One region of the Streptomyces sp. NPDC059247 genome, then DNA from elsewhere that is predicted to be linked to it. Evidence: riboswitches for the same ligand, from Rfam matches in the RefSeq annotation. Region 1 holds a riboswitch; each other region holds the start of a gene.
What was found. A riboswitch is a leader RNA that binds a small molecule or an ion and turns the genes downstream of it on or off. The one in region 1 is predicted to bind cobalamin.
Positions count from the first base shown of each region.

Region 2: it holds a riboswitch for cobalamin, as region 1 does, so the genes downstream of both, ACFXGN_RS11485 (ribonucleoside-diphosphate reductase subunit alpha) here and cobN (cobaltochelatase subunit CobN) in region 1, are expected to answer to the same signal.
Region 3: it holds a riboswitch for cobalamin, as region 1 does, so the genes downstream of both, metE (5-methyltetrahydropteroyltriglutamate--homocysteine S-methyltransferase) here and cobN (cobaltochelatase subunit CobN) in region 1, are expected to answer to the same signal.

Region 1 is NZ_JBHYZW010000002.1:400,247-410,501, forward strand. Features, by position in the region: gene ACFXGN_RS05725 (PA14 domain-containing protein) at 1-310, opposite strand, end outside; gene ACFXGN_RS05730 (precorrin-2 C(20)-methyltransferase) at 798-2,300, opposite strand; gene ACFXGN_RS05735 (precorrin-8X methylmutase) at 2,297-2,932, opposite strand; gene ACFXGN_RS05740 (cobalamin biosynthesis protein CobG) at 2,947-4,185, opposite strand; cobalamin riboswitch at 4,258-4,402, shown strand; gene cobN (cobaltochelatase subunit CobN) at 4,437-8,045, shown strand; gene ACFXGN_RS05750 (ABC-F family ATP-binding cassette domain-containing protein) at 8,042-9,667, opposite strand; gene ACFXGN_RS05755 (hypothetical protein) at 9,833-10,039, opposite strand; gene ACFXGN_RS05760 (hypothetical protein) at 10,036-10,206, opposite strand.
Region 2 is NZ_JBHYZW010000004.1:353,368-363,622, forward strand. Features, by position in the region: gene ACFXGN_RS11465 (LuxR C-terminal-related transcriptional regulator) at 1-762, shown strand, start outside; gene ACFXGN_RS11470 (DUF3311 domain-containing protein) at 923-1,177, shown strand; gene mctP (monocarboxylate uptake permease MctP) at 1,174-2,796, shown strand; gene ACFXGN_RS11480 (GNAT family N-acetyltransferase) at 2,952-3,452, shown strand; cobalamin riboswitch at 3,501-3,638, shown strand; gene ACFXGN_RS11485 (ribonucleoside-diphosphate reductase subunit alpha) at 3,770-6,145, shown strand; gene ACFXGN_RS11490 (ribonucleotide-diphosphate reductase subunit beta) at 6,145-7,161, shown strand; gene ACFXGN_RS11495 (GntR family transcriptional regulator) at 7,231-7,998, opposite strand; gene ACFXGN_RS11500 (GntR family transcriptional regulator) at 7,995-8,540, opposite strand; gene ACFXGN_RS11505 (ATP-binding protein) at 8,692-9,198, shown strand; gene def (peptide deformylase) at 9,277-9,912, opposite strand; gene ACFXGN_RS11515 (tetratricopeptide repeat protein) at 9,980-10,255, opposite strand, start outside.
Region 3 is NZ_JBHYZW010000034.1:18,735-28,989, reverse strand. Features, by position in the region: gene ACFXGN_RS31385 (SDR family NAD(P)-dependent oxidoreductase) at 1-575, shown strand, start outside; gene ACFXGN_RS31380 (GNAT family N-acetyltransferase) at 967-1,761, shown strand; gene ACFXGN_RS31375 (hypothetical protein) at 1,816-2,373, shown strand; cobalamin riboswitch at 2,608-2,760, shown strand; gene ACFXGN_RS31370 (acyl-CoA thioesterase) at 2,833-3,318, shown strand; cobalamin riboswitch at 3,505-3,655, shown strand; gene metE (5-methyltetrahydropteroyltriglutamate--homocysteine S-methyltransferase) at 3,842-6,160, shown strand; gene ACFXGN_RS31360 (hypothetical protein) at 6,400-6,582, shown strand; gene ACFXGN_RS31355 (DUF4118 domain-containing protein) at 6,667-7,413, opposite strand; gene ACFXGN_RS31350 (APC family permease) at 7,540-9,369, opposite strand; gene ACFXGN_RS31345 (amino acid transporter) at 10,092-10,255, shown strand, end outside.

The DNA.
Region 1 (10,255 bases):
CCTGCGCCTCGGCGGTGAAGGTGAACGGGCCGCCGGAGCCGAAGTCGCGGGTGAGCGACCAGCGGACGGAGAAGTTGTCCTTGGGCAGGGTGACGCCCGCGGGGTCGCCGAGGCCGTAGTTCTCGGCGATGGCGCTGTCGCAGGCGGTCAGCTTCGGGGTGCCGCTGAAGGTGGGGTTGCCGTAGTACTGCGCCGTCCACACGGGGGAGGCGCAGCTGACGGCGGCGGTGGCCGGGGCGGCGGCGAGCAGGCCGCCGGACGCGGCGAGGGCGGCCGTGGCGGCCAGTGCGCTCAGCCGGTGACGAGTCATCACGAAGAGGGGCCCTTTCCGGACCTACGGGAGACAGATGGTGCGGGGGGAGGGCGACGGGCGGTGCGGGTGGGGCCGGTCCACCGCTGTCGCCTCGGGACTTTACCGTCCCTTTCCCTTGCGGCGACAGGGGTTTCACGCCGGGGCGCGGCTGCGGCCGGGGACGGGGGTGCGGTCGGGGGCGGGGGTGCCGCCCCGGTCCGGTGTGGGCCCCCCGGCCGGTGTGGGCCCCCGGTCCGGTGCGGGGTGCGCCTCCGGGTCCGGTGCGAGGTCCTGCCTCGGTTCGCGCCGGGGCGCGGCTCCGGTCCGGGGCGGGGCGGGGCGGTGCGCGCCTCCGGATCCGGTACGGGGCGCCGCCCCGGCCGCTGTGGGCCCCGGTCCGGTGTGGGCCCCGGTCCGGTGTGGGCCCCCCGGCCGGTGTGGGCCCCCCGTCCGTCCGGGGCCGGTTCCGGGCGCTCCCCCGTCCGGCGGGGGAGCGCCCAGGAGGTCACCCGTACCGGCGGGGGGTCCAGGTGATCGTGCGGCCGTCCGCGCGTTCCACCGCGCGGGTCTGCGAGGAGCCGATCAGGAGCAGGGTCCGCATGTCGACCTCGGACGGCTCCAGGGTCTCCAGGGTCACCACCCGCACCGACTGCTCGGGGCCGCCGACGTCCCGGGCGACGACCACCGGGGTCCCCGGGGCGCGCAGCGCCAGCAGCAGCTCGCGGGCGGCGGCCACCTGGTGCGTACGGGACTTCGAGCCCGGGTTGTAGAGGGCGATGACCAGATCGGCCTCCGCGGCGGCGCGCAGCCGCGCCTCGATGACCTCCCAGGGCTTGAGCCGGTCCGACAGGGAGATCGTCGCGTAGTCGTGGCCGAGGGGCGCGCCCGCCGCGGCGGCGGCGGCGTTGGCGGCGGTCACCCCCGGGAGGACCCGTACGGGCACGTCGGCGTAGGCCGGTTCGCAGGCGACCTCCAGGACGGCGGTGGCCATCGCGAAGACGCCCGGGTCGCCGCCGGAGACGACCGCGACCCGGTGGCCCCGGCGGGCCAGGTCGAGGGCGAACTCGGCGCGCTCGGACTCGGCCTTGTTGTCGGAGCCGTGCCGGACCTGCCCGGGGCGCAGCACCGGCACCCGGGCCAGGTAGGTGGTGTAGCCGACGAGGACGTCGGCGTTGACGAGGGCGCCGCGCGACTCGGGGGTGAGCCAGGGCGCCCCGGCGGGGCCGGTGCCGACGACGACGACCTCGCCCCGGTCCCGTACGGGGGGCACGGCGTCGACCCGGGAGGGCAGGACGGCCACCGAGAAGTAGGGGACGGTCGCGGGGTCGACACCGGCGAGGTCGCCGGTCCGCTCGCCGGGCATGAAGGCGCGCTCCACGTACCGGGCGTCGTCGAGCCGTCCGGCCCGCTCCAGGGCCCGCCGGACGGTGGGGAAGGTGCGGCCGAGCTTCATCACGACCGCCGAGTCGGTGCCCGCGAGCCGGGCCGTCAGCTCGTCCTCGGGGAGGGTGCCGGGGATGATCGTGAGGACTTCCTCGGCCTCGCACAGCGGCTCGCCGAGCCGGGCGGCGGCGGCGCTGACGGAGGTGACGCCGGGGATGACGGTGGTGTCGTAGCGGTCCGCGAGCCGCTTGTGCATGTGCTGGTAGGAGCCGTAGAAGAGGGGGTCGCCCTCGGCGAGCACGGCGACGGTGCGGCCCGCGTCGAGGTGGGCGGCGAGCCGGGCGGCGGCCTCCTCGTAGAAGTCGTCCAGGGCGCCCCGGTAGCCGCCGGGGTGGTCGGTGGTCTCCACGGTGAGCGGGTACATCAGCCGCTCCTCGACGTGGTCCTCGCGCAGGTGCGCGGCGGCGATGGAGCGGGCGATGGACCGGCCGTGGCGGGCCGAGTGGTAGGCGACGACGTCGGCCTCCCCGATGGCCCGCACGGCGGCCAGCGTCATCAGCTCCGGGTCGCCGGGCCCGAGCCCGACCCCGTACAGCCTGCCCGGGGTGCGCGGTGCGGTGCTCATGCCTGGATCTCCGCTTCGTGGGCGAGGGCGTTGAGGGCGGCGGCCGTCATGGCGCTGCCGCCGCGCCTGCCCCGGACGACGAGGTAGTCGAGGCCCAGGTCCTGGGCGGCGAGGGCGTCCTTGGACTCGGCGGCGCCGATGAACCCGACGGGTATGCCGAGGACGGCGGCCGGGCGGGGCCCGCCCTTCGCGACCATCTCCAGGAGGTGGAAGAGGGCGGTGGGCGCGTTGCCGATGGCGACGACGGAGCCTTCGAGGCGGTCCCGCCACAGTTCGAGGGCGGCGGCGGAGCGGGTGGTGCCAAGTTCGGCGGCGAGGCCCGGCACGGCCGGGTCGGAGAGCGCGCAGATCACCTCGTTGTCGGCGGGCAGCCGCTTGCGGGTGACGCCGCTGGCGACCATCTGGGCGTCGCAGAGGATCGGCGCCCCGGCGCGCAGCGCGGCGCGGGCGCGGGTGACGACGTCCGGGGAGTACGCGATGTCCTGGACGAGGTCGGTCATCCCGCAGGCGTGGATCATGCGCACCGCGACCTGGGCGATGTCGGCGGGCAGGCCCGAGAGGTCCGCCTCGGCGCGGATCGTGGCAAAGGACCGGCGGTAGATCTCCGCCCCGTCCTTCTCGTAGTCGAACATCGTGGTGCTCTCGCTCATCTCGTGTGGGTCGCCGGGTGGCGGGCCGCCGCGACGGCCTCGGACAGGGCGGCGCGGGGGGTGGGGACGCCGTCCACCAGGTAGGTGTCGTCACCGGTGGCGACGGCTTCGGTACGGGCGCCGTGCGGGTGCCCGCAGCGCCGGGCGCAGCCGGAGTAGTGCACCGGCAGCGGGCCCGGGGGCGCGGCGAGCGCGTCGGCCCGCACATCGGCGAGGGACTTGGCGCAGCCGGGCCGTCCGGTGCAGACGGTGACCCCGGCGCCGGGCGCGCCGGGCCGGGTGATCAGGCCGTGCGCGGCGAGCGCGGGCAGCCGCCCGGGGCCCGCGCCGACGACGACCGCGCCGCGCCAGGGCGTGAGCCGGACCTCGTCGGCGGGCAGCAGGGCCCGCAGTTGGGCGGCGGTGAGCCTGCCCAGCGGGGCGAGGACGTGCGGAGTGCCGCCGGGCAGCTCGCCCGGCGGGGGCGGCGGTGACACCGGCGGCGGGGGTACGGAGACGGGCCCGGCGGCGATCCCGGCGCGGGCCAGTGCTCCGGCCCAGTCCGGTGCGTGCGCCTCGGGCAGTTCCCGGGGGCGCCAGGCCCCGGTCCCGGCGGCGTCGGCGGCGTCGAGGAAGGCGAGGGCGGCGGCCAGGGCCGCCGGGACGGCGTCGGCGGCGCCGGTCCTGAAGGTCCGGGGGCCCAGCCGCAGCAGGGCGGTGCCGCCGGGCGCTGCGACCAAGGTCACATCGCCGCCGAGTCCGGCGACGTCTCCGCGCCCGTCGTCCAGGACGAACAGGAAGCGGCCGGAGAGCGCCACCGCGCGGGGCTCGGCGCACAGGGCGCGGTCCAGCGCGCGGGCCCACAACTGCACGTCGCCGTGGCCGAGTCCGTCGAGTCCCGCGGTGGGCGAGGCGACGATGTTGCGGACGCGTTCGTGCCGGGGGGAGGGCAGCAGGCCCGCCGGGGCGAGCCGGTCGGCGAGCGCGGACCCGCAGTCGTCCGGGAGGCCGCGCAGCTCCGCGTTGCCGCGCGAGGTGACGCTGATCCGGCCGTCGCCCAGGTCCTCCGCCGCCGCCGCCAGGACCTCCACCTGAGGGGCGGTCAGACGGCCCCCGGGGAGCCGGAGTCGGGCGAGACCGCCGTCGTCGGCGGAGTGCAGGCGCAGCGCTCCCGGGCACGCGTCGCCGCGGTCCCGGGTGCGGGGCGCGCCCGGCGCGGGCGGCGGGAGCGGGGTGGGCGGCATGGCGGCGAGCATACCGACGGGGGACCGGGCGGCCCCCGGGTGTGATCCGGGCGACTGCGACGCCGGGCCCGGCCCGCCGACGGCACGTTCTACTATGCAGACGGCATGGGGTCCCAGGACCCCGGGGAGGAAGCCCGGTGCGATTCCGGCGCGGTCCCGCCACTGTGAGCCCGCCCGGCACGATCGGGAGGGCGAGCCAGGAACTCCCGCCGTCCACACGACCACCCGGGGCGCGGACCACCCCGAGGAAGGCCTGCGTAGCCATGCTCCTGCTGCTGTCGCACTCCGACACCGACCTGCTCAGTGCCCGCGCGGCCGGCGGACCGGTGGAGTACCGCTTCGCCAACCCCGCCCGGCTCCCGCTGGCCGATCTGCCCGGTCTCCTGGAGGGCGCCGACCTCGTCGTCGTCCGCCTCCTGGGCGGGCTCCGCTCCTGGCAGGAGGGCCTGGACGCGGTCCGCGCCGCCGGACTGCCGGTGGTCGTCCTCAGCGGCGAACAGGCCCCCGACGCCCAGCTGATGGAGGCGTCCACCGTCCCCGTCGGCGTCGCCACCGAGGCCCACGCCTATCTCGCGCACGGCGGCCCGGCGAACCTGGAGCAGCTCGCCCGCTTCCTCTCCGACACCGTCCTGCTCACCGGCCACGGCTTCGAGGCCCCGGCCGGGGCCCCCACCTGGGGCCCGCTGGAGCGGACCGCCCGTACGACGGACGGCCCGACCGTCGCGGTGCTCTACTACCGCGCCCACCACATGAGCGGGAACACCGGCTTCGTCGACGCCCTGTGCGCGGCGGTCGAGGACGCGGGCGCACAGGCCCTCCCGCTGTACGTGGCGTCCCTGCGGGCCCCCGAGCCGGAGCTGCTCGACCGGCTGCGCACCGCCGACGCGATCGTCACCACGGTCCTCGCGGCGGGCGGCACCAAGCCGGCCGAGGCGCAGGCGGGCGGCGACGAGGAGGCCTGGGACGCGGGCGCGCTGGCCGGGCTCGACGTGCCGATCCTCCAGGCGCTCTGCCTGACCTCCTCGCGCGCCGCGTGGGAGGAGAGCGACGAGGGCCTGTCGCCGCTGGACGCGGCGAGCCAGGTCGCCGTCCCCGAGTTCGACGGGCGGCTCATCACCGTCCCGTTCTCCTTCAAGGAGATCGACGAGGACGGACTGCCCTCGTACGTCGCCGACCCCGAGCGGGCGGCCCGGGTCGCCGGGACCGCCGTACGGCACGCCCGGCTGCGGCACATCCCGAACGCCGACAAGAGGCTGGCGCTCGTCCTCTCCGCGTACCCGACGAAGCACTCCCGCATCGGCAACGCGGTCGGCCTCGACACCCCCGCCTCCGCCGTCTCCCTGCTGCGCCGTCTGATCGCCGAGGGGTACGACTTCGGGCCCGCCGACGAGCTGCCCGGTCTGGTCTCCGGCGACGGCGACGAGCTGATCTACGCGCTCATCGAGGCGGGCGGCCACGACCAGGACTGGCTGACCGAGGAGCAGTTGGCGAAGAACCCGGTCCGCATCCCGGCCGCCGACTACCGGCGGTGGTACGCGGAGCTCCCCGCCGGGCTGCGCGAGAGCGTCGAGGAGCACTGGGGGCCCGCCCCCGGCGAGATGTTCGTCGACCGCTCCCGCAACCCGGAGGGCGACATCGTCCTCGCCGCGCTGCGGCGCGGGAACCTCCTCGTCCTGATCCAGCCGCCGCGCGGCTTCGGCGAGAACCCGATCGCGATCTACCACGACCCTGACCTGCCGCCCTCGCACCACTACCTGGCGGCGTACCGGTGGATCGCGGCCCGCGCGGACGACGGCGGCTTCGGCGCCGACGCCATGGTCCACCTGGGCAAGCACGGCAACCTGGAGTGGCTGCCCGGCAAGAACGCGGGCCTGTCGGCCGCCTGCGGCCCCGACGCGGCCCTCGGCGACCTGCCGCTGGTCTACCCGTTCCTCGTCAACGACCCCGGCGAGGGCACCCAGGCCAAGCGGCGGGCGCACGCCACGCTCGTCGACCACCTGGTGCCGCCGATGGCCCGCGCCGACTCCTACGGCGACATCGCGCGCCTGGAGCAGCTCCTCGACGAGTACGCGCAGATCTCCTCCATGGACCCGGCGAAGCTGCCCGCGATCCGCGCCCAGATCTGGACGCTGATCCAGGCGGCCCGGCTCGACCACGACCTCGGTCTGGAGGAGCGTCCCGGGGACGACGGCTTCGACGACTTCCTGCTGCACGTCGACGGCTGGCTGTGCGAGGTCAAGGACGCCCAGATCCGTGACGGTCTGCACGTCCTGGGCGGCGCCCCGGCCGGTGAGGCCCGGGTCAACCTGGTCCTGTCCATCCTGCGGGCCCGGCAGATCTGGGGCGGCACGCAGGCGCTGCCCGGTCTGCGGGAGGCGCTGGGCCTGGACGAGTCGGCCGCGACCCGGACGACCGCCGACGAGGCGGAGGCGAAGGCCCGCGAGCTGGTCGAGGCGATGGAGGCGGCGGACTGGTCCGTGGACGCGGTCGCCCCGGTGGCCGCCGCGTACGGCCCCGACGTCCACGCGGTGCTGCGGTTCGCCTGCGAGCAGGTCGTGCCGCGCCTGGCCGCCACCACCGACGAACTCACCCACGCCGTGCACGCCCTGGACGGCGGCTTCGTCCCGGCCGGTCCCTCCGGTTCGCCGCTGCGCGGTCTGGTCAACGTCCTGCCGACCGGCCGCAACTTCTACTCGGTCGACCCGAAGGCGGTGCCGTCCCGGCTGGCCTGGGAGACCGGGCAGGCGCTCGCGGACTCGCTCCTGGAGCGCTACCGGACCGACAACGGCTCCTGGCCGACCTCGGTGGGCCTCTCCCTGTGGGGCACGAGCGCGATGCGCACTTCGGGCGACGACGTGGCCGAGGCGCTGGCCCTGCTGGGCGTCCGGCCGCTGTGGGACGAGGCGTCCCGCCGGGTGAACGGTCTCGAACCGATCCCGCTCGCCGAGCTGGGCCGCCCGCGCGTCGATGTCACCCTGCGCATCTCCGGCTTCTTCCGGGACGCGTTCCCGCACGTCATCGGGCTCCTCGACGACGCCGTACGGCTGGTCGCGGGGCTGGAGGACGAGTCCGCCGAGGACAACCACGTGCGGGCGCACACCCAGGCCGACCTCGCGGAGCACGGCGACGAGCGGCGCGCCACCACCCGTATCTTCGGCTCCCGGCCGGGCACGTACGGCGCGGGCATCCTCCAGCTGATCGACTCCCGCGACTGGCGCACGGACGCCGACCTCGCCGAGGTGTACACGGTGTGGGGCGGGTACGCGTACGGGCGCGGGCTCGAAGGGCGCCCGGCGCGGGCCGAGATGGAGACCGCGTACAAGCGGATCGCGGTGGCCGCGAAGAACACGGACACCCGTGAGCACGACATCGCGGACTCCGACGACTACTTCCAGTACCACGGCGGCATGGTGGCGACCGTCCGCGCGCTCAAGGGCACCGCCCCGGAGGCGTACATCGGGGACTCGACCCGCCCGGAGACGGTCCGCACCCGCACGCTCGTCGAGGAGACGTCCCGGGTGTTCCGGGCGCGGGTGGTCAACCCGCGCTGGATCGAGGCGATGCGCCGCCACGGCTACAAGGGCGCGTTCGAGCTGGCGGCGACCGTCGACTACCTCTTCGGGTACGACGCCACGACGGGCGTGGTCGCGGACTGGATGTACGACAAGCTCGCCCAGGAGTACGTCCTCGACCCGGCGAACCAGGCCTTCCTGAAGGAGGCCAACCCGTGGGCCCTGCACGGCATCGCGGAGCGCCTCCTCGAAGCCGAGTCGCGCGGCATGTGGGAGAAGCCGGACGCGGAGACCCTGGCCGCCCTGCGCCAGGTCTTCCTGGAGACGGAGGGCGACCTGGAGGGGGCGTCCGACGACTAGACGGCCGGGGCCGTCGCCGGGGCCGGGGCCAGTTCGAGGACACGGCCCCGGAAGCCCGCCCGCAGCCGCCGGTCGTGGCTGACGACGACCAGCGTGCCCCGGTACGGGACGAGCGCGGCCTCCAGTTCCTCCACGAGCGCCGGGGCCAGATGGTTGGTCGGCTCGTCGAGGAGGAGCAGATCGGCGGGCCGGGTGACGAGCCGGGCCAGTTCCAGCTTGCGGCGCTGTCCGGTGGACAGGTGCCGGACCGGGGTCGTCAGGTCGCGGGCGGAGAACAGGCCGAGGGCGAGCAGTTCGTCCGTACGGTCCTCCCCGAAGGACTCGTCCACCGTACGGGGGTCGGTGGGCGGGTCCGTCTCCTGCCGGAGCAGCCCGGTCCGCGCGGGCCCGTGCTCCGTGCGCGTGGTCACCGTGCCCCCGTCCGGGGCGAGTTCGCCCGCGAGGAGCTTCAGCAGGGTGCTCTTCCCGGCGCCGTTCGGCCCGGTCACCAGGAGCCGTTCGCCCGGCTCCAGACGGAGGGCGTCCAGCCGCAGCCGCCCCTCGATCCGTACTCCGGCGAGGTCCACGGACGCGCCCCCGCCCAGGAGTTCGGCGCGGAACGCCAGCGGTGGCGGCGGCGCGGGCACGGGCGCTCCGGTGAGCCGGGCGAGCCGTTCCCTGGCGGCCCGGATGCGGCTCATGGCGCCGTGCGCCCGTGACCGGGCCCGGAAGGCGCCCGCCCCGCTGAACGAGGCCGGGGCCTTGCGGGGGATCGCGGAGAAACGGTCGATGTGGGTGTCGGCGAGGGCCCGGTGGCGGGCCAGCTCCCGCTTCCACTCCTCGTGCTCCCGCTGTCTGCGGGCCCGTTCGGCGGCGCGCCCGGCGAGATAGCCGGGGTAGCCGTCGCCGTACCGGCGCACGGTCCTGCGGTCCTCGTCCACCTCCAGGACACCGGTGGTGACCCGGTCGAGGAAGGCCCGGTCGTGGGAGACGGCGACGACCGTGCCCCGGTGGGCGCGCAGCCGCTCCTCCAGCCAGGCCACGGCCCGGTCGTCGAGGTCGTTGGTGGGTTCGTCGAGCAGCAGCAGCTCGGGTCCGGCGGCCAGGACGGCGGCGAGCGCGAGCCGGGAGCGCTGTCCGCCGGAGAGCGCGGCGAGCGGCCGGGCGCGGTCGAGCGGGCCGTCCCCGCCGAGGCGGCGCAGCACGGTCTCGACCTGCCGGTCGGCCCCGGCGCCGCCCCTGGCCTCGTACGCGGCGAGCAGCCCGGCGTATCCGGCGAGGTCCCCGGTCCGGGCGAGCGCCGCCTCGGCGGCGCGGATCGCCCGCTCCAGCTCCCGCACCTCCGCGAGGGCGTGGTCGACGGCGTCACCGACGGTGGCGTCCGGGGGCAGGTCCCGGGTCTGGGCGAGATGGCCGACTCCCCCGGGGACCTCGACGGTCACGGCCCCCGCGTCGGGGGCTTCGAGCCCGGCGAGCAGCCGGAGCAGGGTGGACTTCCCGGCCCCGTTGTCCCCGACGACCCCGAGCCGCTCACCGGCCCGGAGCACGAGGGAGACCCGGTCGAACACGGTCCGGTACCCGCCACCGGGACGGTCGTGGTGCCTGCTGACGTCGGTGAGTCGGACATGGAACAAGGGCGGGATCCCTTCAGTCGATGAAGCAAGACGAGACGGGTCGTCTCGCTTCACTGAGAGTACGAGACGGGAGCGCGTTTGGCAAGACGCTACGTCTCGTCAAGTCCAGGGCTCCCCGTCGGCAGCGGGATCAGCCGAGCGGCGGGCGTCGGCGCCACCCGAGTGAGAACGGGCTCACCGGGCCGGGCGGAGGTTGTCGAGGGCGGTGGACCACTCGACGCCATTGGCCGGGCGGACGTGGGCGACGCGGACGACGCGACCGTCGCTGTGCAGCTCGTGCGTGACCGCCATCAACTCGCCCTCACCCCGGCTCGCGGTGTCGCGGACCCTCTGGTTCAGCAGCGGGTGCCGCTCGTACCCGGAGTGGTCGGCGGCGTTCACGTCCCACTCTCCTCGTCGGGCCGTTCGTCGGCGAAGCGCCGCATGAATCTCTCCCAGCCCCCGGCCGCCCGCTTGCGCAGCTCACGGCTCGGCGTGCCGAACCGTGGTTCCGGGTCCGCGTGCCTGTGCCCGGTGGCGCCGGGCGTGCGGCGGGGGAGGGTGGTCATCGCCTTGCTCCTGCCATCGATGGACTCGACAGCCGTCCGGGCCGGTGGG
Region 2 (10,255 bases), on a different contig from region 1:
CTCTCCCGCGCCGAGGCCGAACTGAGCAGGCGCAGACGCCAGGTGGAACAGGCCGGGCGGGCCGTGGCGGGCATCCTCGCCTCGTACACCGACCACACCGAGACCGGCGCCCGGCACGACCTCGTGGACCGCATCACCGGCCTCGACCAGGTCCGCGACCGCCTGGAGGACCTCGCCGCGAACGCCCGTACCGAATGCCTCTCGCTGCTGCCCGGCGGGGCCCAGCTCCCCGACACCATGGACGCGAGCCAGCCGCTCGACCAGCTCGCCCTGGAACGCGGGGTGAAGATCCGGTCGATCTACCAGGAGAGCTTCCGCAACGACCCGCCCACCGCCGAGTACGTCCGCTGGTACTGCGACCTGGGCGGCGAGGCGCGGACCGTGCCCGTGGTCCCGATGCTCATGGTGATCGTGGACCGTGAGGCGGCGCTCGTCCCGGTCGACCCCCAGGACGGCCGCGCGGGCGCCCTGGAGGTCCGCAGTCCCGGTCTGGTGCACGCGCTCGTGGTGCTCTTCGACCGGTTGTGGGAGGCGGGCACCCCCTTCGGCGAGGCCCCCCGCCGCGACGAGCACGCGCTCTCCCCGCAGGAGCGGGAGCTGCTCATGCTGCTGGGGATCGGCTGCACGGACGACATCGCCGCCCGGCGCCTCGGGGTGTCGCTGCGGACCGTGCGCCGGATGAGTTCCGACCTGATGAACCGGCTCGGCGCCCGCAGCCGTTTCGAGGCGGGCGTCCGCGCCAGCAAGGAGGGCTGGCTCTGAACCCCGGCCCCCGTGACGGCCCTTGCCCGGCCCGGGGGCCACCGCACCCGGCCGCCACGGAGTCCCTTCCGTTATACGGACAGGGGTTCCGTGGGGCCGGAGGCGTCCCCTAGATTTCCCCAGCACTTGTCGAGGTGATCAGCGAGGGGACGGAATCGCCATGCCGGAAGAGACACAAGGGAAACAACCGACCATCACCCCCCTGCGGGTGGTGATCGCGCTCTGCCTGATCGCGCCGTTCGTGGCGATGCTCTGGGTGGGGTCCTACGCGAAGACCGAACCCCTGCTCGGGGGCATCCCGTTCTTCTACTGGTACCAGATGCTCTGGGTGATCGTCTCGACCGCGCTCACCATGATCGCGTACAAGCTGTGGCAGAACGACCAGCGCGCCCGCAAGGGGGGTGACGCGCGATGAAGGACGGCGTGAACGGCGTCGCGCTCGCCGTCTTCATCTTCTTCTTCGTGGCCGTCACGGTCATGGGCTTCCTCGCCGCGCGCTGGCGCAAGGCCGAGGACGAGAACAGCCTCGACGAATGGGGCCTGGGCGGGCGCTCGTTCGGCACCTGGGTCACCTGGTTCCTGCTGGGCGGCGACCTCTACACCGCGTACACCTTCGTCGCCGTCCCGGCGGCCATCTACGCGGCGGGCGCGGCCGGTTTCTTCGCCGTCCCGTACACGATCCTGGTCTACCCGCTGATCTTCACCTTCCTGCCGCGCCTCTGGTCGGTCTCGCACAAGCACGGGTACGTCACCACCTCGGACTTCGTGCGCGGACGCTTCGGTTCCAAGGGGCTCTCCCTGGCGGTGGCGGTCACCGGCATCCTCGCCACCATGCCGTACATCGCGCTCCAGCTCGTCGGCATCCAGGCCGTCCTGGACGTGATGGGCCTCGGCGGCGGCGAGACCACCCACTGGTTCGTCAAGGACCTGCCGCTGCTCATCGCCTTCGGCGTCCTCGCCGCGTACACCTACTCCTCCGGGCTGCGCGCCCCCGCGCTGATCGCCTTCGTCAAGGACACCCTGATCTACCTCGTCATCGCGGTGGCGATCATCTACATCCCGATCAAGCTGGGCGGCTTCGACGAGATCTTCGCCAGGGCGGGCGAGGCGTACGCGCAGACCAACCCGGCCACCGACAAGCCGCGCGGCACGCTGGTGCCCGGCGAGGCGGGCCAGTGGACGTACGCGACGCTCGCGCTCGGCTCGGCGCTCGCGCTCTTCATGTACCCGCACTCCATCACGGCGACGCTGTCGTCGAAGAGCCGCGAGGTCATCCGCCGCAACACCACCATCCTGCCGCTGTACTCGCTGATGCTGGGCCTGCTCGCGCTGCTCGGCTTCATGGCCATCGCCGCGGGCATCCAGGTGAAGAACGGCCAGCTCGCCATCCCGCAGCTCTTCGAGACGATGTTCCCCGACTGGTTCGCGGGCGTCGCGTTCGCCGCCATCGGCATCGGCGCGCTCGTCCCGGCCGCGATCATGTCCATCGCCGCCGCCAACCTCTTCACCCGCAACATCTACAAGGACTTCATCAGACCGGACGCGACCCCCGCCCAGGAGACCAAGATCTCCAAGCTGGTCTCCCTCCTGGTCAAGGTCGGCGCCCTCGCCTTCGTCCTCACCATGGACAAGACGGTCGCGATCAACTTCCAGCTGCTCGGCGGCATCTGGATCCTGCAGACCTTCCCGGCCCTGGTCGGCGGCCTGTTCACCCGCTGGTTCCACCGCTGGGCCCTGCTCGGGGGCTGGGCCGTCGGCATGGTCTACGGCACGGTCGCCGCGTACGGCGTCGCCAGCCCCACCCAGAAGCACTTCGGCGGCTCCTCCGCGGAGATACCCGGCATCGGCGAGATCGGCTACATCGGCCTCACCGCCTTCGTCCTCAACCTCCTCGTGACCGTGGTCCTCACCTTCGTCCTCAAGGCCCTCAAGGCCCCCGACGGCGTCGACGAGACCTCCCCGGGCGACTACACGGCCGACGCGGGCGACCGCGGCGTCAAGGACCTCCCGCCGGTCGGCGCCGGAGGCCACTGACCGGAAACCATTGACCGGAGGCCATCGACCGGAAGCAACTGACCGGAAGCCATCGACCGGAGGCCACCGACCCGCCGCCGCGCCCGAGGGGCCCGGGACTCCCGCGAGGGAACCCGGGCCCCTCCCCCGTGCCCCCGGGGAGGCACACTGCCTCCATGGACTTCACGATCAGGGCGGTACGGCCCGAGGAACACGCGGAGCTCGGCGACCTCACCGGGCTGACCTATCTGAACGACGGGCTGCTGCTGCACGGCGAGGACGACTTCTATCTGGACGTGCTCCGCGACACCGCCCGGCGGGCCCGCGAGGCCGAGGTCCTCGTCGCCGTCGACGCCGACGGCCGGATCGTCGGCGGAGTGACCTTCGCCCCCGGCGGCACCCCCTGGGCGGACATCGCCGTCGCGGGCGAGGCCGAGTTCCGGATGCTCGTGGTCGCCCCGGACGCCCGGGGCAGGGGCGTCGGCGAGGCCCTCGTCCGGGCCTGCGCCGACCGGGCGCGGGCCCTCCCCGGATGCGTCCGGCTGGTGCTCTCCACGGCCGACCTCATGGTCTCCGCCCACCGGATCTACGAACGGATGGGCTTCGTCCGCACCCCCGAACGGGACTGGGCGCCGGTCTCCGACCACCTCCTGCGCACCTACGCCCTGGAGTTCTGAGGCCACGGCGCGACACAACATGTGGGGGGTGCCGCAAGCGGCGCCCCCCACATGTATGCTCGTGCTCGCTGTCGACGCAGGGGAATCCGGCGCGAATCCGGAACTGTCCCGCAACGGTGTGCTTCGTACGGATACGACGTCCGCACGACGTGAGTCCGAAGACCTGCCGGCAGTGCGCCCGGTCCGTCCGTTCCGGGTGCCACAGACGTCCGGGCCTCGCGGAATGGGCCGGTGGACGCGGCGCCTCCGGCCTGCCCGGAAAGCCGTCCGCCCGCCTTCCCGCCGCGGCCCCGAGCCGAGCGAGGGAGAGCCCCCACGTGACCATCGCGCCCGCCCATCCGGCGTCCGCCGAGGCTTCCGCGATCGAGAGCGACGCCCCCGGGACCGTACTGCTGCGGACCCTGACCGCCCTCACCGCCGACCTCCCCGACACCGACCCCGGCAAGGTCGCCGCCGCCGCGCTCCGCGGTCGCAGCGCCGCCGCGGACGAGGCGGAGCTGCGCGAGCTGGCCACCGAGGCGGCTGCCGGGCTGATCGCCGAGGACCCCGCGTACTCCCGGCTCGCCGCCCGGCTCCTGACGATCACCATCGCCGACGAGGCCGCCTCCCAGGGTTCCGTCGCCTTCTCCGCGTCCGTGGCCGTCGGCCACCGCGAGGGCCTGATCGCCGACCGCACCGCCGACCTCGTCGCCGCCCACGCCGACCGGCTCGACGCGACGATCGACCCGGCGGGCGACGACCGCTTCGGCTACTTCGGCCTGCGGACCCTCTACTCGCGCTACCTGCTGCGCCACCCGATCACCCGCAAGGTGATCGAGACCCCCCAGCACTTCATGCTGCGCGTGGCCTGCGGTCTCGCCGAGGACGACGGCTCCCGCGCCCTCGACGAGGTCGCGGCCCTCTACGGTCTGATGAGCCGCCTCGACTACCTGCCGTCCTCCCCGACGCTCTTCAACTCCGGCACCCGCCACCCGCAGATGTCCTCCTGCTACCTCCTGGACTCCCCCCAGGACGAGCTGGACTCCATCTACGACCGCTACCACCAGGTGGCGCGGCTCTCCAAGCACGCGGGTGGCATCGGCCTCTCGTACTCCCGCATCCGCGCCCGGGGCTCGCTGATCCGCGGCACCAACGGGCACTCCAACGGCATCGTGCCGTTCCTGAAGACCCTCGACGCCTCCGTCGCCGCCGTGAACCAGGGCGGTCGCCGCAAGGGCGCCGCCGCCGTCTACCTGGAGACCTGGCACGCCGACATCGAGGAGTTCCTGGAGCTCCGCGACAACACCGGCGAGGACCAGCGCCGCACCCACAACCTGAACCTGGCGCACTGGATCCCGGACGAGTTCATGCGCCGGGTCAACGCGGACGCCGAGTGGTCGCTGTTCTCCCCGGCGGACGTGCCCGAGCTGGTCGACCTGTGGGGCGAGGAGTTCGACGCCGCCTACCGCAAGGCCGAGGCGGCGGGCCTGGCCCGCAAGACCATGCCCGCCCGTGACCTGTACGGCCGGATGATGCGGACCCTGGCCCAGACCGGCAACGGCTGGATGACCTTCAAGGACGCCTCGAACCGGACGGCCAACCAGACCGCCCTGCCCGGTCACACCGTCCACTCCTCCAACCTCTGCACGGAGATCCTGGAGGTCACCGACGACGGCGAGACCGCCGTCTGCAACCTCGGCTCGGTCAACCTCGGCTCGTTCGTCGCCGACGGCGGCATCGACTGGGAGCGGCTGGACGCCACCGTCCGCACGGCCGTCACCTTCCTCGACCGGGTCGTCGACATCAACTTCTACCCGACCGAGCAGGCGGGCCGCTCCAACGCCCGCTGGCGGCCGGTGGGCCTGGGCGCGATGGGCCTCCAGGACGTCTTCTTCCAGCTGAAGCTGCCGTTCGACTCCCCCGAGGCCCGCGCGCTCTCCACCCGGATCGCCGAGCGGATCATGCTCGCCGCGTACGAGGCGTCCGCCGACCTCGCCGAGCGCAACGGTCCGGTCCCCGCCTGGGAGGCCACCCGTACCGCCCGGGGCGTGCTGCACCCGGACCACTACGACGTGGAGCTGAACTGGCCGGAGCGCTGGACGGCGCTGCGCGCGCGGATCGCCGCCACCGGGATGCGCAACAGCCTCCTCCTCGCCATCGCGCCGACCGCGACCATCGCGTCGATCGCCGGTGTCTACGAGTGCATCGAGCCGCAGGTCTCCAACCTGTTCAAGCGCGAGACGCTGTCCGGCGAGTTCCTCCAGGTCAACTCGTACCTGGTCACCGAGCTGAAGAAGCTCGGCGTGTGGGACGCGCAGACCCGTGAGGCGCTGCGCGACTCCAACGGCTCGATCGCCGACTTCACCTGGGTCCCGGCCGAGGTGCGCGAGCTGTACCGCACCGCCTGGGAGATCCCGCAGCGCGGTCTGATCGACATGGCCGCCGCCCGGACCCCGTTCCTGGACCAGTCGCAGTCGCTGAACCTGTTCCTGGAGACGCCCACCATCGGCAAGCTGTCGTCGATGTACGCGTACGCCTGGAAGCAGGGTCTGAAGACCACGTACTACCTGCGTTCGCGCCCGGCGACCCGGATCGCCCGCGCCGCCCAGGCGTCGGCCGCCGCCCCGGCCACCATCCCCGTCCAGCAGGCCGCCGACCCCGACGCGGTCGCCTGCTCCCTGGAAAACCCCGAGTCCTGCGAGGCCTGCCAGTGATGAGCACCGACGAACAGAAGAACCTCCTCGACCCGGGCTTCGAGCTGACCCTCCGCCCGATGCGCTACCCCGACTTCTACGAGCGCTACCGGGACGCGATCAAGAACACCTGGACCGTCGAGGAGGTCGACCTCCACTCGGACGTCGCCGACCTCGCCAAGCTCACCCCCGGTGAGCAGCACATGATCGGCCGTCTGGTCGCCTTCTTCGCGACCGGCGACTCGATCGTGTCGAACAACCTGGTCCTGACGCTGTACAAGCACATCAACTCCCCCGAGGCGCGGCTCTACCTCTCGCGCCAGCTCTTCGAGGAGGCCGTGCACGTCCAGTTCTACCTGACCCTCCTGGACACGTACCTGCCCGACCCGGCGGACCGCGCGGCGGCCTTCGACGCGGTGGAAGAGATCCCCTCCATCCGCGAGAAGGCTCAGTTCTGCTTCAAGTGGATGGACTCGGTCGAGAAGATCGACCGGCTGGAGACGGCCGCCGACCGCCGCCGCTTCCTGCTGAACCTGATCTGCTTCGCCGCGTGCATCGAGGGCCTGTTCTTCTACGGCGCCTTCGCGTACGTGTACTGGTTCCGGTCCCGCGGTCTGCTGCACGGCCTGGCCACCGGCACCAACTGGGTGTTCCGCGACGAGACGATGCACATGAACTTCGCCTTCGAGGTCGTGGACACCGTCCGCAAGGAGGAGCCGGAGCTCTTCGACGACGCGCTCCAGCAGCAGGTCACGGACATGCTGAGGGAGGCCGTCGAGGCGGAGCTGCAGTTCGGCCGCGACCTGTGCGGCGAGGGCCTGCCCGGCATGAACACCGAGTCGATGCGCGAGTACCTCCAGTGCGTCGCCGACCAGCGCCTCCAGCGCCTGGGCTTCCCCCCGGTCTACGGCTCCGAGAACCCGTTCGCCTTCATGGAACTCCAGGGCGTCCAGGAACTCACCAACTTCTTCGAACGCCGCCCGTCCGCCTACCAGGTCGCGGTCGAGGGCTCGGTGGACCTGGACGAGGACTTCTAGCCCGGTCCTCGAGATACGTGAAAGGGCCCCGCACTCCGAAGAGCGCGGGGCCTTTCGCGTACCGTCGCGTCACTCCGGTGTGAACGCGTACTGCAGTTCGTAGAGGTGCCCAGCTTTGACCATGACGGTGGCCTCGATGGGGCGTTCGTCGTCGCTGTAGACGACACGGAGCGTTCGGAGCACGGGGAGGTCGCTCGGCAGCTTCAAGGCCTGGTACTGATCCTGGGTGGGGACGCGCGCCGATACCCGGTCGACGCTGAGCCGGGGCGGGAAACCCAGACCGGCGAGAAGTGTCGGGGTGCCGCCCTTGATCTTGCGCTTCTCCATGAGAGGCGTGGAGCGGGCGATGTCCAAGGGGTAATAGGACATGACGAGTTCGGCGGGCTCGTCGTCGATCGAGAGCACCTGGCGGCGCAGCAGTGCCGTTCCGCCGTTCTCCAGGCCCAGGACTGCGGAGACGTCGGCGGGCGGCCTCGCCTCGGCCACCTCCAGCAGGGTGCTCTGCGGACGTGCGCCGAGCAGCGCCGCTTCGGTGAGCCATCGGTACGGTTCCCCGGCGGCGACCGGGGCCATGAAGGCGGAAGGGCGTACGGTCCGCTGGCGGTGTTCCCTGACGGTGACCGCCGCCCCGGCGCGGCCGACGACCAGTTGTTCGTCCTTGAGGAGCTGCAGCGCCTTCTGCACGGTGGCGTTGGACGCGTCGAACCGGGCCTTGAGGTGCACGGTGGACGGCAGCTTGGCTCCGGGTGCGAGGTCTCCGCTCATGATCTCGTCGCGCAGGTCGGCGGCGATCCGCTGGTGCAGCGAGCGCCGGTCTTCAATGTCGGGCACGGTCATCCGATCGTGGTCTCGTAGCGGAGTCGCTGCCGGTGCGCGGGCATGGTCATCATGTCGGCCTGGACGGGCCTGTCCCGGCTGTCGTACGTCACTCTCGCCAGGTTGATGACCGGCTCGTCGCGTCCCATGCGCAGCGCTTCCCGCTCGTCGGCGTCCGGCATCCGCGCGGTCACGTCCTCGCGCACGCGCACACCGGTGTGCCCGAGTGCGGCGAGCAGCGCGACGGCGCCTCCCCGGATCTTGCGCGTCTCGGCGAGCCCGGTGCCGCGCGCGATGTCCGCGGGGTAGTAGGTGTCGGTCAACTCGCAGGGGTGTCCGTCGAGTTCGATGACCCTGCGTCGCACGACGACCGGCGCTCCGTCAGCCACACCGAGTAGCGCGGCGACGGCCTCCGGGGCGGGCACCTCACCGGCGTGGACGATGCGCTGACTCCCGACGCCGCCCCGGGCGGCAGCCTCCGCGGCCCAGGCATCGGAACGCCCCTCGCCGTCCTGCGGCGTCAGGTACGGCAGGGAGGTGCTGACCCAGGTCCTCGTACGCATGACGTCCTCCTGTGCGACTACCTGTTCGACCTTACTGCTTTACACGTTAAGTGATGTGCCCCGGAAGTCCACCTCATCCACCTTGCTGCTTTTCGCGAATAGCGATAAGGTTTTGTTGATCGTACAGCCCAGGATCAAGGCGGTGGTCACCATGGCTCTGTCATGGCAACGGCGTTTCCCTCGTGCGCGCAGTTCCGTCCCGGCGGCGAGAGCCTTCGCGCTTGAGGCTCTGGCGCAGTGGGGAGTCACTGATCGTCGGGACGAGATCCATCTCTGCGTCTCCGAACTCGCTACGAATGCTCTGACACACGGTGTCCCGGCCGGGCGTGAGTTCTCCCTGAGACTGGTGAGGGACGAGCTGACGATCCGCGTCGAAGTGCGCGACAGCGGTGGAGGGCATCCACGGGTCATGCGGGCGGAAACGGACGACTGCGGTGGTCGGGGGCTTCGTCTGGTGACGGCCCTGGCCGATGACTTCGGTGTGGACGAGCATGTCGTCGGCAAGACCGTCTGGAGCAGCTTCAAGGTCGCTCCGGCACTCGATGCCCGTCCCGGCGAGAGCCCAGAAATCTCCGAGGTCCCGGGACTTGCCGACGCTGCGGCCGACCTCACGGGCCGGGGCGAGTTCCGGGGCCACGTCGTCCAGGAACCGCGCTGACGGCGCGGGCCGTCCTGGTACGTGAAAGGGCCCCGCCCTCCGAAGAGTGCGGGGCCCCTTTCACGTACCGCGAGGAGATCAGGCGTTCGGGACCGTCTCGTAGCGCGGGGTGCCCTCTTCCATCTGGCGGAGGGCGTCCTTGCGGTCGCGCTTGGAGAGGCGGTCGATGTACAGGTAGCCGTACAGGTGGTCCGTCTCGTGCTGGAGGCAGCGGGCGAAGTAGCCGGTGCCCCGGACCTTGATCGGGTTGCCCTGGGCGTCCTGGCCGTGGACCTCCGCGTGGTCCGGGCGGGCCAGCTCCGCGTAGGCGGTCGGGACCGAGAGGCAGCCCTCGTTGGACTCGTCCAGGACGCGCAGCTCCGCCGGGAGCTCCTGGAGGACCGGGTTGATCACGACGCCGGTGTGCCGGACGCCCTCGTCGTCGGGGCAGTCGTAGACGAAGACCTTGAGGTCCACGCCGATCTGGTTCGCGGCCAGGCCCACGCCCTCGGCGGCCTTCTGGCTGGCGAACATGTCGTCGATCAGCGCGGCCAGCGAGTCGTCGAACTCGGTGACGTCCTTGCACTCCTTGTGCAGCACCGGGTTCCCGACCACCGTGATCGGGCGGGCCGTGCCGCGCTCGCGGTGGGCGAGCTCACGCGCCTCGCAGTCCTCCGTGTCCACGACGTAGCCGTCGTTGATCAGCGTCTGCTCGTCCGTCTCCTGCTGCGCCATGTCCGGCCGCGCCCTTCTGAAAACCCGATTCCGTCGGAGGACAGCCTACGGGCCCGGCGGCGGACGCTCAGCAGACCTCTTCGAGATCCCGCCATTCACGGCTGTCGGGACTGTCCGCGGCCCAGCCGTCGAGGAGTCCCCGCACCAGGCCCGGCGGGGCCGCGATGCCGCACTCGCGCTCCGGCACCCACAGCTCGCCCGGCGAGCGGTGGCCCAGCGGCCCGGGGTGCCCCGGCTCGCTGTGGTCGTGCGGGTCGGAGTGCTCGCCCTCGCCCTCGGCGCTCGGCATCGTCGACTCCGAGCAGGCGCGGCAGAGCAGCCGCACCGAGGACGACCAGTCCTC
Region 3 (10,255 bases), on a different contig from region 1:
TGGCGGCACGGATCCTGGCCGAGCACCCGCGACCGGACGTCCTCGTCAACAACGCGGGCATGGCCGCGCCCGAGCGGCACACGGTCACCGCCGACGGCAACGAGATCGCCTTCCAGGTCAACTTCCTCGCCCACTACCTCCTCACCCATCTGCTGGAGCCCGCCCTGACCCGAGGCACCGGCGGCCGGGTCGTCAACGTGTCGTCCGCGCTGCACCGCACGGGCTCGATCCAGTGGAACGACCCCAACCGCACCCGCCGTTACTCCCGGCTCGCCGCCTACGCGCAGTCGCAGCTGGCCCTCACGGTCTTCGCCGCCGACCCGCGCGTCACCGCCGTCTCCGTGCACCCCGGCATCTGCGCCACCAGCCTCCTGCCGCTGTACGCGCACGAGGGCGAGGCCCCGGCGGAGGGCGCGGCGCACGTCGTACGGCTCTGCGACCCGGCGACCGAGATCGTGAACGGCGCCTACTACGACCGTGAGCACCGCGTCGCCCCCGCCCCCGCCGCCACCGAGGAACGCACGGTGAAGCGCCTCGGCAAGCTCGCCGGGCACCTCGTCGGCCACCCCGCCTGAGGGAGGCACCCGCAGGTCCCCGCGCCCGTGAGGAGAAGGCCCGCCGCGAGAAGGGGGCGAACCACGGCCGCGGGACCGGCGGGGGGCCGACCCACCGGGCGGGCGGCCCCCGCCCGCACCGGCCCGACCGGGTGCGCCGCCCGGACGGAACCGGCCCCGCCGAAGCGAACCACCCCGCCCCCGCCCCGCCCCACGGGGCGAGGACCGCCCCGCCCGGACCGACACGGGCCGCCCGCCGGACCCGGGCACCTCGCCCCGTCCGGACCGACCCTGGCCGCCCGCCCCGGTCGGCCCCACCGGACCCGGGCACCTCGCCCCGGCCGACCCGCCCGGGGCGGCCCCCGCCCTCCCCCGGGCGGGCCGCCCCCTCCCCCGTACCCCTGGAGGCATCGTGATCCCGCACCCCGCTCATCAACCCCCCGCTCCCGCACGGGCGTTCGTCTCCGGTGCGCCGGGGACGGGTGCGCTGGCCGAGCACGTCATCGCCACCCGGCAGGGCTCCTGGTGGACCGACCGTCCGGCGCGTCCTCGGGTCGTCGCCGTCACCTGCGGCGGCCACGCCCTCCTGGCCGGTGACCCGACCGCGCTCGTCCCTGCGGACCTGGCGCCGCTGGCCGGTCACCACGTGGAGGCGTCGGCGCGGTTCCTGCCGGTGCTCGCCGCCGCGTTCGACCGCCTGCACCCCTGGGACCGGATGCTGTACGTGCACCGCGAGCCCGGGATGGCGCCGCGCCTGCCGCGCGGGGTGACGGTCCGTCGGCTGGCGGCCGGGGACGCCCGCGCACTCGTCGCGGGCGCCCCCGACCTCGACCGCGTCCACGCGACCTGGGGCGGCCCGGCCGCGCTCGCCGCCTCGGGGCACGCCTGGGCGGCCTTCCGCAAGGGCCGGGTCCTCGCCGTGGCGTGCGCCCGGTTCACCGGGAGCCGGTACGAGGACGTGGCCTGCGCCACCGCCCCCGGGGAGCGGCGGCAGCACCTCGGCCTCGCCTGTGTCGAGGGCCTGACCGCCGATGTCGCCGCGCGCGGGCACACCGCGACCTGGAGCTGCTCGCGGGAGAACCGGGCGAGCCGTCTGCTCGGCTGGTCGGCCGGTTTCCGGCTGGTCCGGGAGTACGTCCACCACTCGACCGGGCCCTTCACCGCCACCACCGTCAGCGGGGCGTCAAATCTGCCCGCCGCCGCGTAAACACCGCGTTGCCCCGGGCCGGTCGGGGTGCTCCGGGGTCCTAGCGTCGGCGCCATGCAGCCTCCCGTCCGTACCCCCGCTCCCGGCCCCGCCCCCGTACCCGGTGCCTCCTCCGGCGTCCTGCACGACAGGGGATGGCCGGGCGAGGCCCGTGCGGCGGCCGTCTGCGCGGGCCTTCTGCTGGGGACGTCCCTGGGCGTCGACGCCGGGGCGTACGGGCTGCCGCTGTCCCACGCCCTCGGCTGGATCACGCTGTCGGCGCTGCTGTTCGTGGTCCTGCTGCCCGCCCGGGTCAGCCTGGCGCCGGGGCTGCTGACGGTCCGGGGGCCGTGGGTCACCAGGACGGTCCGCACCGACCGGCTCACGGCGGTCGCGTGGCCGACGGGCACCGCCCGGCGGCTGCGGCTGCGCGACGGGGAGGGCGTGTGGGCCGAGGTGGACCTGCGGGTCCTCCTGGACAATCCGGTCCTGTGGCTGAGGATCGAGTCCGCCGCGCTGGCGGCCCGGAGGCGGGGGACCCTGGCCCACGGGACGGCCGACCTGGCACGGCTCGCGCTCCGCGTCGACACCGAGACGACCCGCTCCGTCCTGAGGGCCTCGGGTCTGGGGTAGCGCCGGTCCGGCCGTGCGCAGGTCCGCCGGACAGGCGGGCCGGTCGGCCGCTGCTCGGCGGGGTCTCCGGAGAGAAGCCGGTCCCCGCCGTGGCCATGGCGGCGGGATCCGTCCCGGCTCCGCACCGGTCCTGCGGGGGCGTCCGCCCTCGCTCGCCCGGACCGCCCCGTGGTGGACGGCACGTAGGCTGGCGCGTGCAGCTGGTTCGCCCCGTCCGCCAGACGGGGGCGTCGCAAGAGGGAACCCGGTGGGAATCCGGGACTGCCCCGCAGCGGTGAGCGGGAACGACCGCCGTCATTACGCACTGGGTCCGAGACCGGACCTGGGAAGCGACGGCCACTAGGTGAACTCCCCCACGGGAGAACGCGCCCGCGAGTCCGAAGACCTGCCCGCTGTCCGCGCCCCGGACACCCCGTGCGCGCGGAACCGCCGAGCCGCGACTCGCGAAGGAGAGTTGACGTGGCAGATCCCGCCGTCACCGGCCTTGCCGCAGATCCCACCGACACCAGCCCCGCCCGTACTCCCGTTCCCCGTACGGAGAAGACCCCGGACGACTCCCGGGTGGTCCTCGCCCACATCATGAGCGACCACGACACCAATCTGTACGGCACCATCCACGGCGGGGTGATGATGAAGCTCATCGACGACGCCGCCGCGGCCTCCGCAGGGCGGCACGCCGGCGGGCCCGCCGTGACCGCGTCCGTCGACCGGATGACGTTCCTTGCCCCCGTACGGGCCGGGGACCTGCTGAGCGTGGAAGCCGGGCTCGAACGGGCCGGACGGACCTCCATGACCGTCGGCGTGCGGGTGACCGCCGAACGCTGGAACGACTCCGGTCCCGTCACCGAAGTGGCCACGGCCTTCCTCACCTTCGTGGCGATCGACGCGGACGGCGGTCCGCGTCCCGTGCCCGCCCTCGTCACGGCGCTGCCCGGCCTGTCCTGAGGGGGACGGGGCCGCCGTTCCTCCGGGGACCGCGGCCCCGTGCCGCACGGACCGGGTCAGGAACGTCCGGGATACGGATCAGGACAGGACCGTCCGGGATTCGGACAACATCCGGCGCACGCCCGGCGCGCCCCGTACCCTGGCGCGTGCAGCTGGTTCGCCCCGTCCGCCAGACGGGGGCGTCGCAAGAGGGAACCCGGTGGGAATCCGGGACTGCCCCGCAGCGGTGAGCGGGAACGACCGCCGTCATACGCACTGGATCCGAGACCGGACCTGGGAAGCGACGGCCACTAGGTGAACTCCCCCAGGGAGAACGCGCCCGCGAGTCCGAAGACCTGCCCGTTGCCCGCACGCGGACGATTCCGCGCGCGGTCATCCGGTGACCTCGAGGGCGGGTCGGCGACCATACGGGCGGACAGCCGTGCCATGCCGTGCACGCGCGCGTCCCTCCGTTTCCGGTCACTCCTTCCGTGTCTCGTCAGGTCTCCGGACCTCAGGGATCCATCTCGTGAAGGAGATCTCCGTGACCACGAAGTCAGCGGCCCCGGCCGCGCGCGCCACCGTGTACGGCTACCCCCGGCAGGGCCGTGACCGTGAACTCAAGAAGGCGGTCGAGGGCTACTGGAAGGGCCGGGTCACCGCCGACGCCCTGCACGCCACCGCCGCGGGACTGCGCCGGGCGAACTGGCTCGAACTCTCCGGGGCGGGCATCGCCGAGGTGCCGACCGGTGACTTCTCGTTCTACGACCACGTCCTGGACACCACCGTGATGGTGGGCGCGGTCCCCGCCCGGCACCGGGACGCCGTGGCCGCCGACGCCACCGACGGCTACTTCGCCATGGCCCGCGGCACCCAGGACGTCGCCCCGCTGGAGATGACCAAGTGGTTCGACACCAACTACCACTACCTGGTGCCCGAGCTGGGGCCCGACACCGTCTTCGTCGCGGACTCCGGCAAGCAGGTCGCGGAGCTGCGGGAGGCCCTCGCCCTGGGTCTGACCGCTCGTCCCGTCCTGGTCGGACCGGTCACCTACCTGCTCCTCGCCAAGCCCGCCCCCGGGGTGGCCGAGGACTTCCAGCCGCTGACCCTCCTGGACCGGCTCCTGCCCGTGTACGCCGAGGTCCTCGCGGACCTGCGCGCGGCGGGCGCGGAATGGGTGCAGCTCGACGAGCCCGCCCTCGTGCAGGACCGCACGCCCGCCGACCTGAACACCGCCGCCCGCGCCTACCGTGACCTCGGCGCCGTCGAGGACCGGCCGAAGATCCTCGTCGCCTCCTACTTCGACCGGCTCGGCGACGCCCTCCCGGTCCTCGCCAAGGCGCCCGTGGAGGGGCTCGCCCTGGACTTCACCGGGCCCGCCGCCGCCAATCTGGCCGGACTCGCCGCCGTCGGCGGTCTGCCGGGGAAGCGGCTCGTCGCGGGCGTGGTCGACGGCCGCAACGTCTGGGCCGACGACCTGCAGAAGTCCCTCACCACCCTCGGCACCCTCCTCGGTCTCGCGGACCGCGTGGACGTCTCCGCCTCCTGCTCGCTGCTCCACGTGCCGCTCGACGCGACGGCGGAGAAGGACGTCGACCCGCAGATCCTGCGCTGGCTCGCCTTCGCCCGGCAGAAGACCGCCGAGACCGTCACCCTGGCCACGGGCCTCTCCCGGGGCACCGACGCCATCGCCGACGAACTGGCCGCCAACCGTGCCGCGCTCTCCTCCCGCGCCGAGTCCCCCCTCACCCGCGACCCGGCCGTCCGCGCCCGCGTCGGGGCCGTCGCCGACGCGGACGGCCGCCGCTCCCGGCCCTATCCGGAGCGGGCCGCCGCCCAGCGGGCGCACCTCGGCCTGCCGCCGCTGCCGACCACCACCATCGGGTCCTTCCCGCAGACCACCGAACTGCGCACCGCCCGCGCGGATCTGCGCGCGGGCTCGCTCGACGCGGCGGGCTACGAGGAGCGGATCAAGGCCGAGATCCGGGAGGTGATCGCCTTCCAGGAGAAGACCGGCGTCGACGTCCTCGTCCACGGCGAGCCCGAACGCAACGACATGGTGCAGTACTTCGCCGAGCAGCTCGACGGCTATCTGGCCACCCGGCACGGCTGGGTGCAGTCGTACGGCACCCGGTACGTCCGGCCGCCGATCCTCGCCGGTGACATCTCCCGTCCGAAGCCGATGACGGTGCGCTGGACCGCGTACGCCCAGTCCCTCACCGCCAAGCCGGTCAAGGGGATGCTCACCGGCCCGGTCACGATGCTCGCCTGGTCGTTCGTCCGCGACGACCAGCCGCTCGCCGAGACCGCGCGCCAGGTGGCGCTCGCCCTGCGCGACGAGGTGAACGACCTGGAGGCCGCCGGGACCTCCGTCATCCAGGTCGACGAGCCCGCGCTGCGCGAGACCCTGCCGCTGCGGGCGGCCGACCACCCGGCCTATCTGGCCTGGGCCACCGAGGCGTTCCGGCTCACCACCGCCGGGGTGCGGCCGGACACCCAGATCCACACCCACATGTGCTACGCCGAGTTCGGCGACATCGTCCAGGCCATCGACGACCTCGACGCCGACGTCATCAGCCTGGAGGCGGCCCGCTCCCACATGCAGGTGGCCCGGGAGCTGGCCGCCCACGGCTACCCCCGGGAGGCGGGACCGGGCGTCTGGGACATCCACTCCCCGCGCGTCCCCTCCGCCGAGGAGGCGACGGCCCTGCTGCGCGAGGGGCTCGAGGCCATTCCCGCCGACAGGCTCTGGGTCAACCCCGACTGCGGTCTGAAGACCCGTGGCTGGCCCGAGACCCGGACCTCCCTGGAGAACCTCGTCGCCGCCGCCCGCACCCTCCGCGAGGAACTGCCCGCCACCTGACCCGCCCCCGCGCGTCGGCCGCCCGGGACGACACCCGTCCCGGGCGGCCGACGCCGCTCGCGGCCCCTGCCCGCACGGGGCAGCGGATGGCGGGTGCCGCCGGGCGCGGGCCGGGACGCCGTCCGGACGGGTCCTGACGGCCCCCGGCGGGCCGCCCGTCCCGTACCGCCGTCAGAGCCGTGTGAAGACTCCTCCGGTTCCCGGTCCGTCCGGGCCCTCCCGGCCCTACAGTCACCCCCATGAGCCGAACCGACGGACGGATGCGTGCCGACCACCGGGTGCGCCGCTTCTCGACCGCGCTCGCCACGGGCGCCGTCGTCGTCAGCGCCCTCGGGGCGACGGCCGGGAGCATGTGGCTGCTCGGGGCCGGTGCCTGGCTCCTCATCTCGGCCGTCCTGCTGGAACTCGTGTACCGCCCCTGACCTCGGCCGTTCCCGGTGTCCGCCGGGCCTTGGGGCCCGCCGGTCCCGGCGTCCCGGCGTCCCGCGTCCCGCGCGTCCACGGCCTCAGGCCCGTACCGGCCGGTCGTCGTCGAGCGCCGCCGCCGCCTGGGCCGCCAGGTCCACGGCGACCAGACGGGCCTCCAGGGAGGGCGGTACGGCTCCGGGGGCCGGGGTCAGCAGGAAGCGGCCCTGGTAGCGGCCGTGGGCGACGGCGCGGAGTTCCGTCGCGCCGTCCGGCCAGCCCTGGAGTTCCAGGTCCCAGACCCAGCCGTCCACCCGCACGCTCCCGTCGGGTTCGAGCCGGGGCGGGCGGCCGGTGAGCGTGCCGTACTCGAAGCGGCAGTCACGGAGTTCGAGGATCTCGGCCAGTTCCGCGCGGACCCGCCGTACGACGTCGTCGGAGGACGTGCTGAGGCTGGCCAGCCGGGCCGTGCCGTGCAGACGTTCCAGGTGGGAGGCGTCCGTGGCGGCGACCCGGCCCAGGGTCCGGCCGCGCGCGGCCAGCTGGGAGACGATCAGTCCGACGGCGAGCAGCAGCAGGGCGGTGACGAGGTCGGCCCGGTCCTGGATGTGGAAGCTCTGGTACGGCCGGGTGTGGAAGAAGTCGAACCAGAGGGCGGCCGAGAGCGCGGCGAGGGCCCCGGCGGGCCGGTTGCCGAGCGCCGACACCGCGACCACCACGACGACGAGCACGAGGGCGGTGTTGGTGGGGGTGACGCTCCCGCGCAGCGGGAGCAGCAGGAGCGCCGCCACGAACGGGGCGACGGCTCCGGCGACGACCGCGAGCGCGTCTCGGACGGTGAACCTCATGACCCACCTCGCAGGACCGGACGACCGCCCCCTGTGTCCAGCCTCCGCCCGGCGCGGTACGGGGGGCACCGGGCGGAGGGGTCCTTGACGCGTTCCTGATGTGCGCGGGCGGCGGGCGCCCCGGCGTCAGCAGCGGAAGCGGAGCCTGCACACGGCGGCGTCGGTGTCGCGTCGCACGGCGTGGGCGACGACCGCCCCGCGCCGGTTCTGCAGGATGCGCTGCCAGCGCCGCTCCGGTTCGGCCTCCGGTACGAGGACGGTGACGCGGAGGTCGGGCCGGGCGGCGCTCAGCTCCCGTACGTACGCGGTGATCGGCCGGCCGAGCGTACGGCGTTCCGAGGTGAGCCGGACCAGGGCGACGCCCGGGTTCCACAGCTCCCAGTCGCGTTCCAGGGCCTCGGTCCTGGCGAGGTCCTCGGGGTCGGCGTGGCAGACGGTGACCGCGCGGACCTCGTCGCCGAGGGAGACGGCGGCGGTCAGGGCCTCGCTGGTGAGCCGGTTCAGGTCGGAGACCGGGACGACGACGAAGGAACGGGCGCGGTGCGGCGGCTCCGGTGTCCGGCCGACGCCGAGACGTTCGTCGATCTTGCCGTAGGCCCGGTGCACCGCCTCGAAGGCGAGGACGAGGGCGGGCAGGGCGATCACGATCAGCCAGGCGCCGTCGTGGAACTTGGTGACGGTGACGACGATCGCCGAGACGCCGGTGAGCAGCGCGCCGAGGCCGTTGAGCAGGGCCTTGCCCCACTGTCCCGCGGCCCGCCAGTGGAGCACCATGCCGGTCTGGGCGATCGTGAAGCCGACGAACACGCCGATCGCGAACAGGGGCACGAGGGTGTTGGTGTCGCCGCCGGAGAAGACGAGCAGGGCGGCCGAGACGAGCGCGAGCCAGACGACGCCGTGCCGGTGCACCTGCCGGTCGGCCTTGAGGCCGAAGACGTGCGGGACGTGGTCGTCGCGGGCGAGGAGCTTGAGGAGGACGGGCAGTCCGCCGAAGGAGGTGTTCGCGGAGAGGGCGAGCAGCACCATGGTGGCGAACTGGACGACGTAGAAGGCCGCGTTGTGTCCGAAGGAGGCGTCGGCGAGCTGGGCGAGGACGGTGACGCCCTCGACGGGCTGGAGGCCGAAGCGGGAGATCAGGACGGACAGGCCGATCAGCATCACGCCGAGGAGCGCGCCGAGCGCGACCTCGGCGCGGCGGGCGCGGCGGGCGGCCGGGGCGCGGAAGGACGGTACGGCGTTGGCGATGGCCTCGACGCCGGTGAGGGCCGAGCAGCCGGACGCGAAGGCCTTGAGCAGGAGCAGCGCGCCGACGGTGGTGGCGTTGTCGGCGAGTACGGAGGGGTGGCCCGTGGACGCCTCGGTGGAGAGCGGGCCGTCCCGGAAGAGGCCCACGGCCACCATGGTGAGGATCGCGCCGATGAACACGGCCGTCGGGACGATGAACGCGCGGGCCGAGTCGACGATGCCGCGCAGGTTCACCCCCGTGACCAGGACGAGGACGCCGAGGCAGATCCACAGGCGGTCGCCGTACAGCCCGGGGAAGGCGGAGGTCAGGGCGGCGACCCCGGCGGTGACGGCGACGGCCACGTTGAGGACGTAGTCGAGGACCAGGGAACCCGCCGCGACCAGGCCGGTGCGGCGGCCCAGGTGGGCCTTGGCGACGGCGTAGGAGCCGCCGCCGTCGGGGAAGGCGGCGATGACCTGCCGGTACGAGGCGACGAGCACGGCGAGCAGGGCGGCGATGGCGAGGGTGACGGGCAGGGTGAAGCCGAGTCCGTGGGCTCCGGCGGCGGCGAGGACCAGGACGATGGCCTCGGGACCGTACGCCACCGAGGCCATCGCGTCGAGGGAGAGCGCGGCGAGTCCGGTGACGGCCGTCAGCTTGTGGCGCGCGCCGGGATCGGGGGGTTCGTCCGGGGCGGCGGAAACGCCGTTCTCGGTGGTCAGGGCGGTCATGCCGACGGGCTCCATTCATGTGCGGGTCCGCTCAGACTGGGGGCCGCCGGAGCCGCCGCCGCTCGGCGCTGGCGCGTTCTTGGCGCGGGACGGGGTTCTTTTCACGGGTTCTTGACGGGGGCCGCCCCGCGCGGGCGGCGGGCCGAGGCCCGCGCGGGTGACAGACAGGGCCTCGCCCGGGTGGCGGACGGGGCCCGCGCGGGTGGCGGGCGGGGGCGGCCCAGGTGACAGACGGGGCCTCGCCCCGGGTGGCGGGCCCGTACGGGCCGGACGAAGGGCGCGAGCCGGGGAAGGGCGATATCAAGCCAGCACGGGCGATGTCCGGGCGCGCCACGGACAGGTACCGGAGGCCGTCGCGCGGACCGCCACGGACGAGCCGCACGAGGCTCCCCGTACAGGCACCATAGGCCGCCACAGCGATGCCGACGGACGCCGTGCGCGGCCATCGCGCACCCGCCGCCGCGCACCCCTCCCCGCCCGTACGGCGCCCCGGGCGCGCGTCCGGATCTCGCGGGCGGCCCGGCCCGGCCGGGAGCCCGGCGCCGGGCCGGTGTGAGGCATCCAACCCTCCATCAGGGGATCTTGACGCATCCCTGACGCCGACGGCCGGGCCGGTGCCTCCGGGGCTGCTTACGCTGACTCGGCCGTCCGTGCGATGGCCCTGAGCCGTCCCCTGGATGGCCGGAATCCGCCCCTCTTCGCGCACCATCCAGGAGTACCCCATGGCCGCCACGAACGACACGCGCACGCGCCCCGGGCGATTGCGCGCGTGGATGCTGGAGGGGCTCTCCGACATGGGCCGGGGCAAGCCCTCCAAACCCGCCCCGCCCGCCCCGGACGCCGGGCACCGGGGGCAGCGCTGGTGGCGGGTGATGTGCCTGACGGG